DNA from 4 places in the Pseudarthrobacter sp. ATCC 49987 genome. Region 2 is predicted to be linked to each of the others. Evidence: riboswitches for the same ligand, from Rfam matches in the RefSeq annotation. Region 2 holds a riboswitch; each other region holds the start of a gene.
The links. Region 2 has a riboswitch for thiamine pyrophosphate ahead of GXK59_RS18890 (ECF transporter S component). Riboswitches for the same ligand answer to the same signal wherever they lie in the genome.
Positions count from the first base shown of each region.

Region 1: it holds a riboswitch for thiamine pyrophosphate, as region 2 does, so the genes downstream of both, GXK59_RS04015 (FAD-dependent oxidoreductase) here and GXK59_RS18890 (ECF transporter S component) in region 2, are expected to answer to the same signal.
Region 3: it holds a riboswitch for thiamine pyrophosphate, as region 2 does, so the genes downstream of both, GXK59_RS06810 (bifunctional hydroxymethylpyrimidine kinase/phosphomethylpyrimidine kinase) here and GXK59_RS18890 (ECF transporter S component) in region 2, are expected to answer to the same signal.
Region 4: it holds a riboswitch for thiamine pyrophosphate, as region 2 does, so the genes downstream of both, thiM (hydroxyethylthiazole kinase) here and GXK59_RS18890 (ECF transporter S component) in region 2, are expected to answer to the same signal.

Region 1 is NZ_JAABNS010000001.1:842,014-846,519, reverse strand. Features, by position in the region: gene thiS (sulfur carrier protein ThiS) at 1-196, opposite strand, end outside; gene GXK59_RS04015 (FAD-dependent oxidoreductase) at 193-1,605, opposite strand; TPP riboswitch at 1,599-1,733, opposite strand; gene GXK59_RS04010 (thiamine phosphate synthase) at 1,760-2,491, shown strand; gene GXK59_RS04005 (ferritin-like fold-containing protein) at 2,506-3,177, opposite strand; gene GXK59_RS04000 (RNB domain-containing ribonuclease) at 3,219-4,506, shown strand, end outside.
Region 2 is NZ_JAABNS010000001.1:4,076,292-4,080,797, forward strand. Features, by position in the region: gene GXK59_RS18860 (Na+/H+ antiporter subunit E) at 1-100, shown strand, start outside; gene GXK59_RS18865 (monovalent cation/H+ antiporter complex subunit F) at 97-375, shown strand; gene mnhG (monovalent cation/H(+) antiporter subunit G) at 365-781, shown strand; gene GXK59_RS18875 (DUF4235 domain-containing protein) at 827-1,090, opposite strand; gene GXK59_RS18880 (DUF4386 family protein) at 1,221-1,982, shown strand; gene GXK59_RS18885 (heme-degrading domain-containing protein) at 1,979-2,539, opposite strand; TPP riboswitch at 2,733-2,876, shown strand; gene GXK59_RS18890 (ECF transporter S component) at 2,942-3,616, shown strand; gene GXK59_RS18895 (ABC transporter ATP-binding protein) at 3,633-4,506, shown strand, end outside.
Region 3 is NZ_JAABNS010000001.1:1,416,709-1,421,214, forward strand. Features, by position in the region: gene GXK59_RS06800 (Rne/Rng family ribonuclease) at 1-399, shown strand, start outside; gene GXK59_RS06805 (IS701 family transposase) at 489-1,631, shown strand; TPP riboswitch at 1,912-2,009, shown strand; gene GXK59_RS06810 (bifunctional hydroxymethylpyrimidine kinase/phosphomethylpyrimidine kinase) at 1,992-3,575, shown strand; gene rplU (50S ribosomal protein L21) at 3,930-4,238, shown strand; gene rpmA (50S ribosomal protein L27) at 4,300-4,506, shown strand, end outside.
Region 4 is NZ_JAABNS010000003.1:68,203-72,708, reverse strand. Features, by position in the region: gene GXK59_RS19930 (sodium:solute symporter family transporter) at 1-1,381, opposite strand, end outside; TPP riboswitch at 1,371-1,487, opposite strand; TPP riboswitch at 1,627-1,730, shown strand; partial or broken gene thiM (hydroxyethylthiazole kinase) at 1,722-2,557, shown strand; partial or broken gene thiE (thiamine phosphate synthase) at 2,554-3,334, shown strand; partial or broken gene GXK59_RS19910 (transposase) at 3,513-3,738, shown strand; partial or broken gene GXK59_RS19905 (IS256 family transposase) at 3,786-3,929, shown strand; gene GXK59_RS19900 (helicase-related protein) at 3,968-4,506, opposite strand, start outside.

The DNA of each region.
Region 1 (4,506 bases), 3.2 Mb from region 2:
CGTCGGCGAGCGCGGTGCCGTGCCATTGGCTGCGCGGGACCACCTCGGCGTTGCGGGCCACGGCGACGCCGAGTTTGCCGCCGTCCTCAGACTGGCCGTTGGGGGCCAGGGTCCGCCCGGTGACCTGGCTGACGAGGGTGCTGACCGAGGCGCCGTCGGGGAGCCAGTGCCCGGTTCCGTTCAGGGTGATGTTCATACCGTTTCCTTGTTGTGCTCAGGGTTGGTGTTCCGGGTGTTGGTGTTCCGGGGGAATGTGGTGTGCGGACCGTCGGCAGCAGGTCCGGCGGACTGTGTGCCGGTGCTGAATCTGTCGGGCCGGAAGTGGGCCCAGCGGGGATCCGCGACGCCGTCCAGCAGTCCGCGGCAGATCTCTGCGGCGGCGGGCGTGAGCAGGATTCCGTGCCGGAAGAAGCCGGTGGCGATGATCAGGCCCGCGATGCCTGCCGAACTTCCCGGTTCCGCCACCCGGCCCAGCAGCGGCGCGTTGTCCGGGGTCCCCGGCCGGGCCCGGGCGGTGGCCTCGAGCAATTCCAGTTCGGCGACGGCGGGGACCAGCTGCTGCGCATCGCGCAGCAGCTGGTAGACGCCGCCGGCGGACACAGCGGCACCGGCCGGCGTGCCGGCTGTCGGGGCGGCCGGCGGGGCAGCGTCCCGGAGGTCTTCACCGAGGGCGTCCTCCCGCTGGGTGGCACCGATCACCACCGTGCCGTCCTGCCGGGGGACGATGTAGACGGGCACCCCGCGCACCAGTCCGCGCACCGTGGAGGTGAGCAGCGGGCGCAGTTTCTCCGGCACCCGGAGCCGGAGGATGTCACCGTGGACCGGCCGCAGCGGCAGCCGGAGCCCCGCCGGCAGTCCCTCAAGCGCGGCGGCGCCGAGGCCGTTGGCCACAATGGTTTCCGTGGCCCGGACAGAACCGCCGCCGGCGAGGCTGGCGCCAGCCACCCGCCCGTCCTCCCAGAGCAGCCCGGCAGCGCGCCGGGCGATGGTGTCGCAGCGGCCGTCCGCGGCCAGCAGTTCCCCGATCCGGGCGAGCAGACGGCGGGGGTCCACCTGGTGGTCGGCGGGAATGTCGAAGGCGCAGGAGATGCCCGGGCTCAGCAGGGGTTCACGGATGCGCGCCGCACGGACGATCAGCGGTTCGACGGCGAGGCCGGCAGCCTGCTGGACGGTGCGCAGGTCCGCGAGCGCCCGGCGGTCGGCGGCGTCGGCACCCACGGCGAGGGTCGGCGTCGTGAGGTATCCCGTCCCGGAGCCGCCGTCTCGCGGGTCTTCCGCGGCCGCACCGTCCAGTCCGGCGGCGAAGGCCGGCCAGAGCCGGGAGGATTCAAGCATGAGTTCCAGGAGGGCTTCCTCCTGGTAGTGGAGTTCACTCACCGGGGCAAGCATGCCCGCGGCGGCCCAGCTGGCGCCGCTCCCGGGGGCGTCGTCAATCAGGGCCACCGAACGGCCCGAGCGCCGCGCCGCCCAGGCGATCCCGTGGCCGACAACGCCGCCGCCAATCACAGCAACGTCGTAACATTTGGGGGTTTTGGTGTTATCCGCGGCGGCCGCGGCCGCCGCATCGGTGACTGAGGCCGTGGCTGGGACGAGTCTGCTGCCCATAAAAGGTTCCTTCCCTACGCCGGTACTAACCGGATCAGGTCAAGCGGTCGGCTCTGACGCCCTCTCAGCCTGCCGGTGCCGGACGCCAGGGGCGTGGACGGGCGCGGCAGGCTCCCGCGGTATTGGCCCAGTTTAGAGGAACTAGGCTGGAAGCATGAGCCAGGATGCCGTCCACACCACCGCCCGCCTTTACCTTTGCACCGACGCCCGCCGGGACCGCGGCGACTTTGCGGACTTCGTGGACGCTGCATTTGCCGGCGGCGTGGACATCATCCAGCTGCGCGACAAGACGCTGGAGGCTGCCGAGGAGCTGGAACTGCTGGAGGTCCTGCATCAGGCAGCCCACCGCCACGGCCGGCTGTGGGCCGTCAACGACCGGGCGGACCTCGCCTCGCTGTCCGGGGCTCCGGTGTTCCACATCGGGCAAAAGGACATCCCCCTCGGGGCGGCCCGGGACTTCCTCGGCAAGGACACCGTGATCGGTTTGTCCACCCACAGCCCGGAGCAGGTGGACGCAGCCATTGCCGCCGCCCCCGGCCGCAACGGCCTGGACTACTTCTGTGTCGGGCCGGTGTGGGCCACCCCCACGAAGCCGGGGCGAGCCGCCGTCGGACTCGAACTGGTGCGTTACGCGGCGGACGCGATCCGCCGGGCGGCACATAGCGCCGGGGGCAAGGTCGCGGGCAAGGTCGCGGGCAAGGTCGCGGGCAAGGTCGCGGGCGTGGTGCCCTGGTTCGCGATCGGCGGCATCGACCTTGGAAATGTGGAGCAGGTGGTGGCGGCGGGCGCACACAGGATCGTGGTGGTCCGCGCCATCACCGAGGCCGACGATCCCGCGGACGCCGCCCGGGCCCTGCTCGCCGCACTCGACGCCGCGGACAGCTGAGTCGGACCGACCGCTCAGCCGGCCAGGCCGAGCTGCGTCATCCGGCGTGAGTGGTTCGCCGCCAGTTCCCGCATCAGCTCGCGGACAAGTTCCTTCGACTGCTCCTCGTCCGCGCCGATCAGTCCGCCCACGAAGGCATGTTCGAAACTCACGCGCCGGGCCTGGGTCAGGGCCTCGCCGAGCAGCCGCCTCGCCCACAGCGCCAGCCGCGATGCCAGCCGCGGGTCGTCGGCCAGGGCCGTCCTGAGCCGGTCCCGCAGCACGGCGGTGGCCTCCCCGTCGGCCTGGATCTGCTCCACCAGGGCACGGGTCGAGGCGTCGACGTAGCGGGAAATGGCGCGGTAGAAATCGGCGGAGACGGTGTCGATCACATACGCCTTCATGAGGGATTCGTACCAGTCCGCCGGACGCGTGCGTTCGTGGAAGTGGTCCACGGACGGCTGAAACGGAACCATGGCAGCTTCCGGGTCAAGGCCCATGGCGTCGAGTTTGGCGCTCACGAGTTCGTAGTGCTGGAACTCGGTCACGGCGATCCGGGCCAGCACCGCACGGTCGTGCAGGGTGGGTGAATACCGGGCATCGGAGGAGAGCCGTTCGAAGGCGGAAAGCTCACCGTAAGCCATCACGCCGAGCAGATCCCTCAGGAAGGTGTTGTAACGGGCGGGATCGGCCGGGGATGTGCTCATGATCCAAGACTAATGGCGCAATTGAAGCTAATCTGATTTTCGTGTCCCATCATCGCTTGACCCCGAATATCCACCAGCAGAAGAACCAACTTGCCCAGGCCCTCAACGCGCTGCGCACCACGCTGGAACTGCCGGGCCCGTTCCCCGAGGACGCCCTGCGGGAGGCCAAGGAGGCCGTCGCCGGGCACGAGCTGCCGGAGCTTGATTTCACCCACATTGAGTTTGTGACCATCGATCCCGCGTCCTCCACCGACCTGGACCAGGCCCTCTTCATCGACCGTGCCGGCGCGGGCTATAAGGTCTTTTACGCGATCGCCGACGTCCCGTCCTTTGTCGTCCCCGGCGGGGCGCTCGACGCCGAAACCCGCCGCCGCGGCCAGACCTACTACACCCCGGACGGCCGGATTCCGCTGCATCCGGAAGTCATCAGCGAAGAAGCCGGAAGCCTCCTGGCCGGGCAGCGGTGTGCCGCGTTTGTGTGGGAATTCGAGCTCGACGACGCCGCCGAGGTGTCCGCGGTGCTGGTCCGCCGCGCCACCGTCCGGAGCCGGGCGAAGCTCAGTTACCAGGGGGTGCAGGCCGAGCTCGACGCCGGCACGGCCGCTCCTGTGCTGCAGCTGCTCAGGGAAGTCGGGATGAAGCGGGTGGAGCTGGAACGGCTCCGCGGCGGCGCGAGCCTGAATATGCCGGAACAGGAAATCGAGCAGCTGCCCGACGGCGGCTACCGGATTGTCGCTGCCCCGCCGCTGCCCGTGGAGGACTGGAACGCCCAGATTTCGCTGATGACCGGGATGGCCGCCGCGGGGATCATGCTGGAGGGCAAGGTCGGCATCCTGCGCACCATGCCGGCGCCGGATGAAGCCTCGCTGTCGCATTTCCACCGCCAGACCCGAGCCCTGGGCAAGCCCTGGGACGGCGAAATGAGTTACGGCGAATACCTGCGCACCCTTGATCCCATGGACCCGCAGCAGCTGGCGATCGTGCATTCGGCCGGCATGCTGTTCCGCGGCGCAGGCTACACGCCCTTCGACGGAACTGTGCCCGGGGCCGCCATCCAGGCAGCCATCGGTGCCGCCTACGCCCACTCCACCGCCCCGCTGCGCCGCCTGGTCGACCGTTTTGTCCTGGTCATCTGCGAGGCCCTCAGCAACGGCACGGCTGTCCCTGCCTGGGCCCGCGAGGCCCTGCCGTCCCTGCCCTCGATCATGGCGGGCTCCGACCAGCTGGCCGCCAGGCTGGAGCGGCTCTCGCTCGACACCGTCGAGGCGGCGCTGCTGGTCAACCACGTCGGCCAGGAGTTCGACGCCGTCGTGATCTCCGGTTCCAAGC
Region 2 (4,506 bases):
GCAGCTGCGCAAGGACGTCCGCGACACCGAGGCCGGACTGATCAGGATCATGGGCACCAAAGCCGAACTGTCCGCACTCAACCAGGAGGTGGGCGCATGATGCAGCTCGTCCTGACCGTGACCGCGGTGGTGCTGTCGCTGGCCGCCGGAGGAGCGATCATCCGGATCGCGCGGGGCCCGTCGCTGCTGGACCGGGTGCTCGCCGCGGACGTGCTGCTGGCCATCCTTGGTGCCGCTTTGTGCATCGACATGGCCGTGAACCGGCACCTCAACAACCTCATGCTGCTGGTGGCGGTCTCCCTCATCGGGTTCGTCGGCTCTGTCACCGTGGCCCGCTTCGTTGCCGACCGGCGGGAGAAGCCCCGTGAATCCTGAGACCCTATCCGGCGACACCGTGATTGACGCCGTCTCGGCGGTGTTCATGGTGGTCGGCGCCCTGATGTCCCTCGCTGCGGCGGTGGGCCTGCTCCGCTTTCCCGACCTCATGACGCGGATGCACGCGGCCACCAAGCCCCAGGTACTGGGTCTGTTCCTGCTGCTGTTCGCGCTGGGCCTTCAGATGCGCACCTGGTGGGTGTGGCCGGTGCTGGTGGTGGCGTGGATCTTCCAGCTGCTGACCGTGCCGGTGTCCGCGCATATGGTGGGCCGCGCCGGTTACCGGACGAAGCACCTGCACCCGGAGCTGCTCAGCACGGATGAACTGGAGGCCGTGGTCCAGCAGGCGGCCGGCAAGCGCGGTTTCACCGGCGACGACGGCGACGAGGTCACCGACGGGCGGTGAGGGCTGGACGATGCGCCCTAAACCAGGCGCCCTAAACCAGGCGCCCTAAACCAGATCCTGGGTCTTGGCGAAGCGGGTCACCGCGCGCTGGGTGCCGCGGTTGGCGAGGACCTGGATGATGGCGCTGACGGACGCGGAGATCAGGGCGAAGGTCAGGGCCGAGCGCAGCGTGGTGGGCACGTCGTCGTCGTGGCCCTTGGGCGGCTTGCTGCCCGTGGACTTCTCCCAGATGGTGTCAACGAGCTTGGTGCCGACATAGCCGGCGAGCAGGCTGATGCCGGTGCCGAGCAGTTTGATGAAGATGTTCATTCTTCGCAACTCCTTGCGGGAGGAAACAGGGCTTCCCCTAGCCTAGCGTTCCTTGCCGGAGGGTCCAGCCAGGGAAGCGGCCGGGACCAACGCCCCTGTCCGGCGGGGCGGGCCGGACGTAACTTCGAGCATGGAAAAGCCCCAAACCAGTTCGCCCGGCCGCACCGCGCCGGCCGCCCCAGCGGCTGACGGCCAGACCTCGCGGCGGCTGTATTTCTGGGCCGGCATTGCCTCGGTGCTCTTTGTGGTGCTCCTGGTCATCGCGCTGGTCCTGGACTTCGCCGCCCCGCCACCGGTCCACGGAGGCGCCGCGACACTGGAGTTCATCGCGCGGAACAAGGGGATCTACATTGCCGAGCAGCTGTTGTGGATGGTGCCGAACATGCTGCCGGTGCTCGTGTTCGTGGCGCTCTTCGTGGCCTTGGCCCCGCTCGACAAAGGCCTGGCCCTGCTGGCTGCCGTGATCGGCGCACTGTCCTGGGCGCTGATCCTCGCCGTCCCGGTCACCAGCCGGGGCTCCCTCGTGCTGGTATACCTCAGCGACCGTTACGCCGGCGCGGACGACGGCGCCGCCCGGCTCCGCTACTCGACCGCCGCCGAGGCGATCGTCGCCGAGAACAACACCCCCGCCGTCGTCGGTGTCCTGTCAGCGCTCGGCATCCTGCTGATCTCCGTCGTCATGCTGAAGGGGGTGCTGCCACGGACCCTCGCGTGGCTGGGGATCGCCACCGGCGGCCTGGGTGTTGTTGCGGAGGCGCTCCGGCATGCCGTCCCGGAGTTCTACTGGGGCTACGGCGTGCTGATGTGGGTCTGGTTCGTGGCCGTCGGGATTGCGCTGGTCCGGTTGGCCGGGCGGACACCCCGCAGCGGAGCCGGGGGGATGCCGGGCTAGCGTCCCGGCGGTCCAGCCAGAGACGCAGTGCGGCCGAGGATTTCCGACAGGGCCTCGACCACCAGTTCGTGGTCGGCTTTCTGCGGCAGCCCGGACACCGTGACGGTGCCGATCATCCCGGTGCCGCGCAGGTAGATGGGGAACGCGCCGCCGTGGGCGGCAAACTCCATCTGGTCGAACCAGGCGTTGTCCTCGATCCTCCGCCCGGCCGCCCGGGCCCGAAGACCCACCAGCAGCGACGGGACTTCGTAGCGCACGGCCGTGCGCTGCTTGGCCCTGATCCAGTGTTCGTTGTCCGGGGTGGCGCCCTCCAGCGCCGCATGGAAGAGCACCTGCTCGCCCTTGGTGATGTCGATGGCGATCGGGTGGGAGCGATGCCGGCCGAGTTCCACCAGGAGGAGCCCGAGGTCCAGGGCGTCGTCCTTGCTGAAGGACCGGAACCGCAGTTCCTCGATTTCCGCCAGGATGCGGCCGATCAGCGCACCCAGGGACCCGTGCGGCTGCGGTTCCGCGGAATCCGGATCGTAGTCGGGGGAAGGCACTGGTGAGTTCGTCAAGTGATTCAGCTTCCGTTAGTTGGCTGCCGGCAGCCAGCCGGCCGTGGCGGCGTCCGGTGTTCCCATGCTGTGCCGACTCTACCAAGCAGGCCGGTCCGGGACACCGCTTCGGACGGTCCAGGATTGTGACGGCCGGCCCCGGAAAAATAATGCTCCACGGGTGTAAACTGGGCCACGCCCACAAGGGCAATATTAGATACGACAGGGGAGCGCCGCCGTCGGGCATCACCGGAGGAATCCGGGGAAACCACAGGTGGGCGCTGAGAGTGCGGACAGCCGCAGACCCTCGAACCTGATCCGGTTAGTACCGGCGCAAGGGAGTCGAGTTCTCAGAGTGCACGGAGCGGCAGCGGAAGCTGCGGACCCGGGGCACTCTCCCCTCCTGTTCCTCAGGAGGACGATATGACTGATACATCTGCCAAGCACGAATCCGGCCAGCACGAATCCGCCAGCCCCGGTTCTGGCACGACACCCACCCGACGCACCCACAACTGGCGTGTTGTGGACATTGTGGTGGCCGCGTTGATCGCCGTGGCCGGCGGCGTCATCTTCTGGGCCTGGTCCCAGGGCGCCAACCTCATTTCCGCCCCCGTCAACGCGTTCTACCCGCCGCTCACCGGGCTTTACGCCGGCGGCTGGATGATCCCGGCAGTTCTGGGCATGCTCATCATCCGCAAGCCGGGCGCCGCACTGTTCTGCGAGACCGTGGCGGCCGCCGGCGAGCTGATCATGGGCTCGCAGTACGGCACCACGGTGCTCATCTCCGGCATCCTGCAGGGCCTTGGCGCCGAACTGGTCTTCGCCGCGTTCATGTACAAGAAGTTCAACCTGCCGGTGTCGCTGCTGGCCGGTGCCGGCGCCGGCCTGTTCTGCGGGCTGAATGATTCGTTCCTGCCCTGGGGCTGGAACATCGCGTACGCCGCCGGCGACAAGCTCGCCTACGTCATTTTCACCGCCATCTCCGGTGCCGTGATCGCCGGCGGGCTGTCCTGGCTCGCCACCCGGGGCCTGGCCAGGACCGGCGTGCTGAGTTCCTTCGCTTCCCGCAAGGCGGCCACGGAGCCCGTCTTCTCCTGATGTCCGCACACTGCGCATGACATCTTTCGACCGGGTCCGCCCGGCTACGATCACCGCTCGCGGCTGGGGCTGGCGGCACGCCGGCCGGTCCCGGCCCGCCGTCAGCGGCCTGGACCTGGACATCCGGCCGGGGGAGCGCGTGCTGCTGCTGGGGCCTTCGGGCGCCGGCAAATCCACGCTGCTCCACGCCCTGGCCGGGGTGCTCGGCGACAGCTCCTCCGGTGACGGTGCTGTTAGTTTTGCCGCTGGCCGTGCTCCGGCGGACGCCGAGGACGCCGACGAGTCCGGCAGCCTGCTGATCGACGGCGCCGCGCCCCGGGCCCGGCGCGGCCGGGCCGGACTGATGCAGCAGGACCCGGAAACGCAGGTGGTGCTCTCACGCCTCGGCGACGACGTCGCCTTCGGTGCGGAAAACCTCTCCGTGTCGCCGGCCGACATCTGGACCCGGGTGGCGGAAGCGCTCGACGACGTCGGGCTGGGCCGGCTGCCGCTGGACCATCCGACGTCGGCGTTGTCCGGCGGCCAGAAGCAGCGCCTGGCGCTCGCCGGCATCCTCGCGATGCGCCCCGGGCTGATTCTCCTCGACGAACCCACCGCCAACCTGGACCCGGCCGGCGTCCTGGAAGTCCGCGACGCCGTCGGCCGCTGCGTGGACAAGACCGGCGCCACCCTGGTGGTGGTGGAGCACCGGGTCGCGGTCTGGAAAGACCTCGTGGACCGGATCGTGGTGCTGCAGCCCGGCTCGGCCACGGACTCCGCCGTGCTGATCGACGGGCCGCCGGACCAGGTGCTGGCGCAGGCGCGGGACATGCTCACCGCAGCGGGTGTCTGGGTGCCCGGTTACGTGCCGCAGACCCGGGCTCGCCGCGCCAGTGCTGCCGGTGCTGGCG
Region 3 (4,506 bases), 2.7 Mb from region 2:
GCCTTCGCCCACCTGGGTGAAGCCGAGGCAGCCCCGGCAGCGCAGGAACCGGCAGCCAAGGCTCCCGCCGCGAAAGCGCCGGCAGCCCGGACCGCTGCGGCAGCTCCGGCCCGCACGGGCGGAACCGGTCCGGGACGCGCCCAGGCACCGGGTTCCCAGACCGAGGCGGAAACCGAGGCCGGCACCTCCCGCGCCCGCCGCGGACGCCGCAACCGCAGCGCCAGCCGCGCCCAGGGTGCAGCCAATGAGACCTCGGTGGAACAGCGCCGGGAAACTCCGCAGGCGTCAGCCGTCTCGGTGCACGAGGCCAAGGTCCCGGCCGCAACCACACCGGCGGCCAAGCCTGCCGCGAACGAGCCGATCATCCTCGGCGTCGGCGTCCCGGCCTCGGAGCTCTAGTACTACAGTCGCGTTTAATTTTGGCCGTATCGGCGGTTTAACCGGACTTTCCGCTCGCGGCCTGTTAATCGTTGGTGGTGAGTGATGATATTTGTGTGGCGGACGTAGAAGAGTGGGCCGATGGTCTGGAAGAAATCGGCGATCTGATTGGGCGGCGGTTTGTCCGGTCGGAACCGCGGCGGAACGCTGTGGGGTATGTGCGAGGGCTGCTTTCGGATGAGGAACGCAAGAATTCCTGGACGCTGTCCGAACGCGCCGGGCACGGCACCCCGGATGGCATGCAACGCCTGCTCTCGACCACCGACTGGGACCCGGATGCCGTGCGGGATGACCTGTTCACCTACGTCAACCGCCACCTGGGCGATCCCGACGGGATCCTGATCATTGACGAGACTGGATTCCTCAAGAAGGGCGCCGCCTCAGCCGGGGTCGCACGCCAGTATTCGGGCACCGCCGGGCGCGTGGAGAACTGCCAGATCGGGGTGTTCCTGACGTACTCCGCCCCGGCCGGGCGCACCCTGCTGGACCGGGAACTCTACCTGCCCAAAGCCTGGGCCGATGACCGGGAAAGATGCACCCGGGCCGGGATCCCCAAAACCCGGGAATTCGCCACGAAACCGGCACTGGCAGCGGACATGATCGACCGCGCCCTGGATGCCGGGATCCTTGCCCGCTGGGCCACCGGGGACGCGGTCTATGGGCAGCACACGGGGCTGCGCCGCCGTCTGGAAGCCAGGGGGTTGCACTACGTGCTGGCGGTTCCCATGAACCAGAACGTCATCGCCCCCACAGTCGGGATCGGCGAGCAATGGCGCGCGGATAAACTCATCGCCTCGCTGCGCACCAATGCCTGGCGGACCAGGACCGCCGGCGCCGGGACCAAGGGCGACCGCCGGTATTCCTGGCCACGAACCCGCATCAACGGACCCGCCGAAACAGGGGAACACTGGCTACTGGCCCGCCGCTCCCTGAAAGACCCCTCCGATCTGGCTTACTACATCTGCCATGGCCCGAACCGCGTCTCGCTGGCCGAGCTGGTGCGGATCGCCGGCGCCCGCTGGGCCATCGAGGAAACCTTCCAAACTTCCAAAGGAGAAACCGGACTGGACCACTACCAAGTGCGCCAATACACCGGCTGGTACCGCCACATCACCCTCTCCATGTTCGCCCAGGCCTTCCTGACCGTGGTCCGCTCCAAAAAAGGGGCCCTGCCGCCGGAACCGCGGAACTGATCCGGCTCTCACTGCCTGAAATCAGGCGCCTGCTGGTCCGAATGGTCTGGCACCGGACCACCGCCCCCGAACAAGTCCTGGAACACTCAACCTGGCGACGAAAACACCAACACCGCGCACGACATAGTCATTACAAAGCCCGCGGACACACCCCATAAACGCGACTGTAGTACTGGCACCGGAACAGTTCAGCAAGGCCGCGGGTGCGGTCCGGACCGCGTAGCAATACGCCAGGCCCGGGCCGTGCCCGCGACTTCGTTAAAGGATGCGGCTAGGCTGGATCCCTGACACGGGGTGCCGCGCATCGAGCCGGCTGAGATCCAGACCCGTTGAACCTGTCCGGTTAGCACCGGCGAAGGGATGTCTCCCGTGACCACCGCCTCCTCGTTTCTTCCTGCTGTCCCCGCCCCTGCCGCCCCCCGCATCCCACGGGTGCTCGCAATCGCCGGCTCCGACCCCTCGGGCGGGGCCGGGATCCAGGCCGACCTCAAAAGCATTGCCGCCCATGGCGGCTACGGCATGGCGGCCATCACCGCACTGACCGCCCAGAACACCCGCGGCGTCAGCGCCGTCCACGTCCCGCCGGCGGACTTCCTGACCGCCCAGCTCGACGCGATCAGCGAGGACATCAGCATCGATGCCGTCAAGATCGGGATGCTGGGGGATGCCGCCGTGATCGACGCCGTCCGCAGCTGGCTGGAGAAGGTCCGGCCCGCCGTCGTCGTGCTGGACCCCGTGATGGTGGCGACGAGCGGCGACCGGCTGCTGCAGGAGTCCGCCGAGGCGGCCCTGCAGGCGCTCCTGCCGTACGCGGACCTGATTACGCCCAACCTCGCCGAACTCGCGATCCTGCTCGAAGAACCCGTCGCGGGCAACTGGGCCGCGGCGCTGGAGCAGGGCAAGCGGCTCGCCGCCCACACCGGCACGACGGTACTGGTCAAGGGCGGCCACCTCGACGGCGATCCCGGTACCCACAGCAATGACGGCGGATGCCCGGACGCGCTGGTCAACACCGCCGGACTCCTGGCCCAGGACGTCGTGGTGGTGCCGGGGGAGCGGGTGCCCACCCGCAACAGCCACGGCACCGGCTGCTCGCTGTCCTCGGCGATGGCAACCGTGCAGGCCAGGGTCGGCGACTGGGAGGCTGCACTCCGGGAGGTCAAGCCCTGGCTGCAGGAGGCGCTGCGTACCTCGGCGGACCTCGACGTCGGCAGCGGCAACGGCCCGGTCCATCACTTCCACCACGTCCAGCAGCAGACCGAGGCCCACGGCAGGACAGGCCGGGTACCGGCCGAGGGTGAATTCGCCCTCGCGCTCCGGGACGCCGCCGCCGCGGACCTCGAGGCGATCTGCGGCCTGGACTTCATCAAGGCCCTGGCCGACGGATCGCTCCCGGAGCAGGAGTTTGCGTACTACCTCGCCCAGGACGCCCTCTACCTGAACGGCTATTCCCGGGTCCTGTCCCGCGCCGCCGCGATCGCGCCCACGGAGGCCGAACAGCTCTTCTGGGCCCGCTCCGCGCAGAACTGCCTCGACGTCGAATCCGAGCTGCACCGGACCTGGCTGAAGGGCCGCACGGCCACAGTGACGCCCGGACCGGTCACCAAGTCCTACGTGGACCATCTGCTGGCCGCCTCGGTCTCCGGCAGTTACGGGGTGCTCGTGGCCGCCGTGCTGCCGTGCTTCTGGCTCTACGCCGAAGTAGGGGAGGCCCTGCACGCGCAGTTCCTCGCCGCAGGCGCCCCGGAATCGCACCCCTACGCGGTGTGGCTGCGCACCTACGCCGATGAGGAGTTCGCCGCCGCCACCCGGCAGGCCATCGCCCACACCGACGCCGCGGCCCGGGCGGCCTCGCCGGGTGAACGGGACGCCATGACCCTGGCTTTCCGGCAGTCCGCCCGCTACGAGGTTGACTTCTTCGACGCGCCGCGGCTGCACGCCTGACGTGCAGTGCCCGGGGGAGCCTGTACGATAGGTGGGCACGGTTCCGGAAGTCGTTGCGGCAACGTCCTGTCCATACAGGGTGGCGCCTATCACGTACCTCCCTTCGGAACCAGCCTCATTTGCGGCCGAAGGCAAAATTAGCGTAGTCTAGATCTTCGGTGCTTACGCCAACACTTGGGTTATGACCTTGAGGACGCTCCACTTGATTTCAGGTGCGATTGTCCACGGGATAGCTCATGGGTCCCCCCGGGGAACCCACCGGCGTAGAGGCACAGCGTGAGCCGGACCATAAACTTTGGACCCAGGTTCCGCACGCAAATCTAGTAATAAACGTCGAGAGAAGTGAGTTCCCCAGTGGTGTACGCGATTGTCCGCGCAGGCGGCCGCCAAGAGAAGGTTTCCGTTGGAGACTTCGTTACCCTGAACCGCGTCCCCGGTGGAGCCGGCAGCACCTTTGAGTTGCCCGCACTGCTCCTGGTAGACGGTGACAAGGTCACGTCTGCAGCTTCGGACCTGGCCAAGGTAAAGGTTACGGCTGAGATCCTTGAGGACCTTCGCGGTCCCAAGATCGTCATCCAGAAGTTCAAGAACAAGACCGGCTACAAGAAGCGCCAGGGTCACCGTCAGGAATTGACCAAGGTCAAGATCACCGGTATCAAGTAACTACTCGTTACTGTTCAGGTTTTCAGCAGATTCCCCAGAATTTTAAGGCAGGCATTTCCAAATGGCACATAAAAAAGGCGCGAGTTCCACTCGCAACGGTCGTGACTCGAACGCCCAGTACCTCGGCGTCAAGCGCTTCGGCGGCCAAGTAGTTTCCGCAGGCGAGATCATCGTCCGCCAGCGTGGCACCCACTTCCACCCGGGCGCCGGCGTTGGCCGCGGCGGCGACGACACCCTGTTCGCCCTGACCCCCGGCGCTGTCGAGTTC
Region 4 (4,506 bases), on a different contig from region 2:
TGGCCAGGTTGGTGCTCCGGCGTGCTGCCAGGGACACCAGAATAGTCACGGCCGCTGAGGCGGAGAGCGCGGCGAGGAACGGCGGCAGCGCGAGTCCTTCCGAGAACGTTGCTACGGCAACAGCTGCGGGCAGACTGCCGCCCACCACGAATCCATAACCTAGGGCGGCAGCGAGGCCGGCCAACGCACCACTGATAGCACCGGCAGTGGTGGAACGGTGCCACAAACCCAGCAAGGCCGGCACAATGGTCGCGGCGCAAAACAGGTCAGCTATGAGGAATAGGCGCAGCACCGAGAACCCCTGGAACGCCACCACGGCCGGGATGACGGTAAACACGACCGTGGCAATCCGTCCCCCGGTCAAGCCCATGGAAGGGACATGCGTGACAGCGACAGCGGCCAGGCCGTTCTGCAGGGTGTCCACCGTGGAGGCCACCAGGGCCAGGGTGAGGATCAAAACTGCCGCAAGGACCCACCCGGGCTGGAGGTCCAGCAGGGCAAAGAACGGAACGGGCGGCGTCCCAAGAGCCACACCGTAGGCTGCTGCAAGGAGTCCCACCATGCCTGCTGCAAAGACCACCGGGAAACGCGTTACCGCTCCAATGATCGCCCCGCGGGTCAGCGCACGCCCGTCCCGGGCTGCCCACACCCGCTGCCAGTAACCGTTGTGGAACAAGGTGGTGGCCGTGACCGCCACAATGAGCGTCAGCGCCGCCTCTATGCCGGTCACATCCACGGTGAACAGTGCCGGGTCGCTTGGAACATCCTCCCGGGACAGGCCGGTGAAGAGAACAGCGCCGACGACGATCAGCAGGGCAAACAACATCCATGACTGCCAACGGTCGGTGCGGATCGAGGCGCGGAGCCCTCCGTAAGCGGTGTAAAGGGCAGTGATAGCTGCGACGGCGGCAATGCCAAGACGCGGGTCCATGACGGACAGCCGTCCGAGCACCGCTCCGACGGCGGTCAGTTCAGCAGCCAAAGCGACGAGCATGTAGAGCATCGAAATAGCCAGAACGTAGAGGTGCATCGTCCGTCCGTAGCGAAGTTGGACGAACTCGATCAGGTTGTGGCCTTCGGGAACCAGAGCCCGCAGCCGCCGGCCGATGAGGACGAGTCCGATCAGGGGAACCGTGATGGCAACCGCGTATCCCAGCACTCCCGCCAAGCCCGTCGAAGCACCCACTTCGGGCGCTGCGAACAAAATCCACGCGCCTACGCCGGAGGCGAAGAAGGAAAGACCCAGCCCGAGGCCGCTCTGGCTGTTGCGTGCCACAGCGAACTCATCAAGATCACGGTCGCGTCCGACCCTGAGGCCGACCCAAGCGAATAGTCCCAGGACGACGATCAAAATGATGACAGTGGTGGAAAGTGCAAGCATCGAAGTTATCCCTTCGCCGGCATTACCCGGACAGGTTCTTGCGGTCGGCGACGCTTTCAGTCGCCCTCTCAGCCCGGTCCACACCCGAGCTCCCGCTCTACAGCATTCGACTGTAGTCGCGCTGGTCCCGGCGCTCAACATCCGCCCACTTGTGTCCACTACTTCCGCGGGCACGAAACCGAAACCGGGTGCTGTCAGCCGGTTCGGTTCGTTCCCTGGTTCTTGCAACGAACCGCTAAGGTAGCAGCAGTGACACGGGGTGCTGCCGACCCATGAATGCAGCTGAGAATAAACACCCGTTGAACCTGATCTAGTTCGAACTAGCGAAGGGATGTCGCGGATGGCTATTGGCTATACCTCGTCCGATTGTGCTCAGCTGCTTGAAGAATTGAGGGTCCGGAGCCCTCTGGTGCAGTGCCTTACCAACGCTGTGGTTACAAACTTCACCGCCAATGTCCTGCTGGCGATCGGTGCCGCTCCGGCCATGGTGGATATCCCGGAGGAAGCAAGCCAGTTCGCCCCCGTGGCCTCAGGGGTCCTGATCAACCTGGGGACCCCGCAGCACGGGCAACGGATCGCGATGATCGAGGCCGTTTCTGCCGCCAATGCTGCCGGGACTGCCTGGGTTTTGGATCCGGTTGCCATCGGGTCCTTGTCCGTGCGTACCGGGCTGGCGCACCAGCTTGCCGGGATGGGCCCGCGCATCATCCGCGGCAATGCCTCGGAGATTCTCGTCCTGGCCGGAGTGGGTGCCGGAAGCCGGGGGGCGTGGACTCAACAGAAGCACCTTCGGATGCCCTGGAGGCTGCGAGAAATTTGGCTATGTCGTCTGCTTCGGCAGTGGCGGTATCGGGCGCGGTGGATCTGATAGTGGGCCCTGACGGGGAAACCGTGGGTGTAGCCAACGGGCACGCCTGGCTGACCCAGATTACCGGTGGTGGATGCGCCCTTGGCGCGGTGATGGCAGCCTTTGCTTCCCTGACCGAAGACCCCCTGCTGGCGGCAACAGCGGCCACAGGGGTCTACACCATTGCTGCTGAGCAGGCTGCGGAGCGGGCCCAAGGTCCCGGTAGTTTCGCGGTGGAATTCCTTGACCGGCTCGCGGGCATCACCCCCGAAGACGTCGTCTCGGGGCTGAGCCTCCGCCCCGTGGATTCGCCGGGCAGCACCCGATGAGCTGGCGCAATTTCAGGACGGACATCAGACAGCATCTGCCGCTGTACCTAGTGACCGATACGCGCCAGTGCGGTTCAAGGACAGTCGCCGCTGTTGCTGCCGCGGCGGTGGCAGGAGGTGCCACAATGATCCAGGTGCGGGACAAGGAAGCCCCCGCCCGGGATTTGCTTCAACTGCTCGAGGCCGTCGCGGAATCCGTCGGCAATAAAGTTCCCGTGCTGGTTGATGACCGGGTCGACATTTTCCTGGCGGCGCGGGCGGCAGGAACGCAAGTGGCCGGAGTTCATGTCGGCCAGTCCGACGTGCCGGTTGAGTTGGCCCGCACCCTGGCGGGCCCGGAGGCCATCGTCGGGTTAAGCGCGGCAACCGACAACGAGATCCGGGCCGCGCACCGCCTACCGGCCGGGACCGTGGACTACCTGGGGGTCGGCGCCATCCATGCAACCGCAACCAAAGCTGATCACCCGACACCACTAGGAATTAACGGATTCGGTGCCCTGGTTACGGCAAGTACCCTGCCCTGCGTGGCAATCGGCGGCATCAGCAGCGCTCACGTACGCCCGCTGCGCAACGCCGGCGCCGCCGGGGTAGCCGTCGTCTCTGCTGTCTGCGCAGCCGATGATCCCCAGGCAGCGGCCCAGGAACTGAAGGAGGAATGGTGTTCCTGAAAGCGTTGACCCTGCGCGATGTCCCCCGGGTCCTCAGCATCGCCGGAACGGACCCGACCGGCGGCGAGGGATTCAGGCTGACCTGAAAAGCATTGCCGCACTGGGCGGGTAAGGGATTGGGGTGGCTTGTGAAAAAGTTAAATATCCGACGCTAAGGTTTTGCCGGGCGTCGTAGTGGCATGTATTTGCGGGGTTTGATGTTGGTTGGCGCGTGGCCAGGTGTAGTCGCCGGTCTGATGTGTTCCCAGCCCAAGGGCGAGAGGAATGAGCTCGCCCGCGGTGGTTTGCACCTGGCCAGAACACTGGGCACTGAACTCTCCCAGGAGACGATATCGCCAATATCACCGATGCCGTCGTGGAGTAGGTCGCAAAACCGGCCGCTGGAGGAGATCTACCCGATCATTATCTGGACGCGTTGGTGATCAAGGTCCTCGAGGCCACCACGTGGTGAACCGGTCCGCCTACATTGCCGTGGGCGTTGACCTTGAAGGCAGTCCTGGTGATCTGGGTCTAGGCCGCCGAGGGGGCAAAATTCTGCGTTGTCAAGGCTTTCTCCGTGCCCCACCGAGCAGGCCGCCCTGAAGTGTCTGTACCTGGCCACCCGGGCACTGGACCCCACCGGCAAAGGCAGGGCACGATGGGCCTCACGGTGGAAGCCGGCTCTGAATGCCCTCGCCATCAGCTTCGACGGAACAATCAACTAAATGCCAACCGTGGATCCACCGTTAAACGGACACTCCCCTTAACGCCCGTATTCGGTTTGTTGCTGGCGGCGCTGGTCCGGGGTCCTGGGTGGGGCGGTTGTGGCGGTGGCGGCTGCGGTGCGTGGTTGTGGCGGGAATGAGGCGTTCATGAGCCGTTGCATCTTTTCCATGCGGGGGTCGACTTCAGCCGGGGGTTCTGGCTGTGCCGGTTCTTCCGGTTTTGCGGCGTCGGCCATGAGCTGGTTGATCCGTGCCGAGTCTGCCTGGGCTGCTTTGAGCGCGTCGGCGTGCTTGAACGGTTCTGCCAAAGCCTTCTCTGCTTGTGCGCCATGGGAGAGTGCTTCCTGGCGTCGTGCTTCGACGTCGGCTGCGAGCTTTGGGAGCGAAGAGACTCTGTTTTCGAGTTGCCGGATGGTGCCTAGATCGGCGGACAGCAGGCTGCGGCGCGCTATTTGTGTGGTTGCCCGGGGCACTCCTTCGATGCGTACTTCGACGGTTGCCCGGTCAAGGTCCCGGGCCGGCATGAGGCGGGCACGGAGTTCGTGGCCGCCGAGGGTGGCAATGGTTCCGAGTTCGT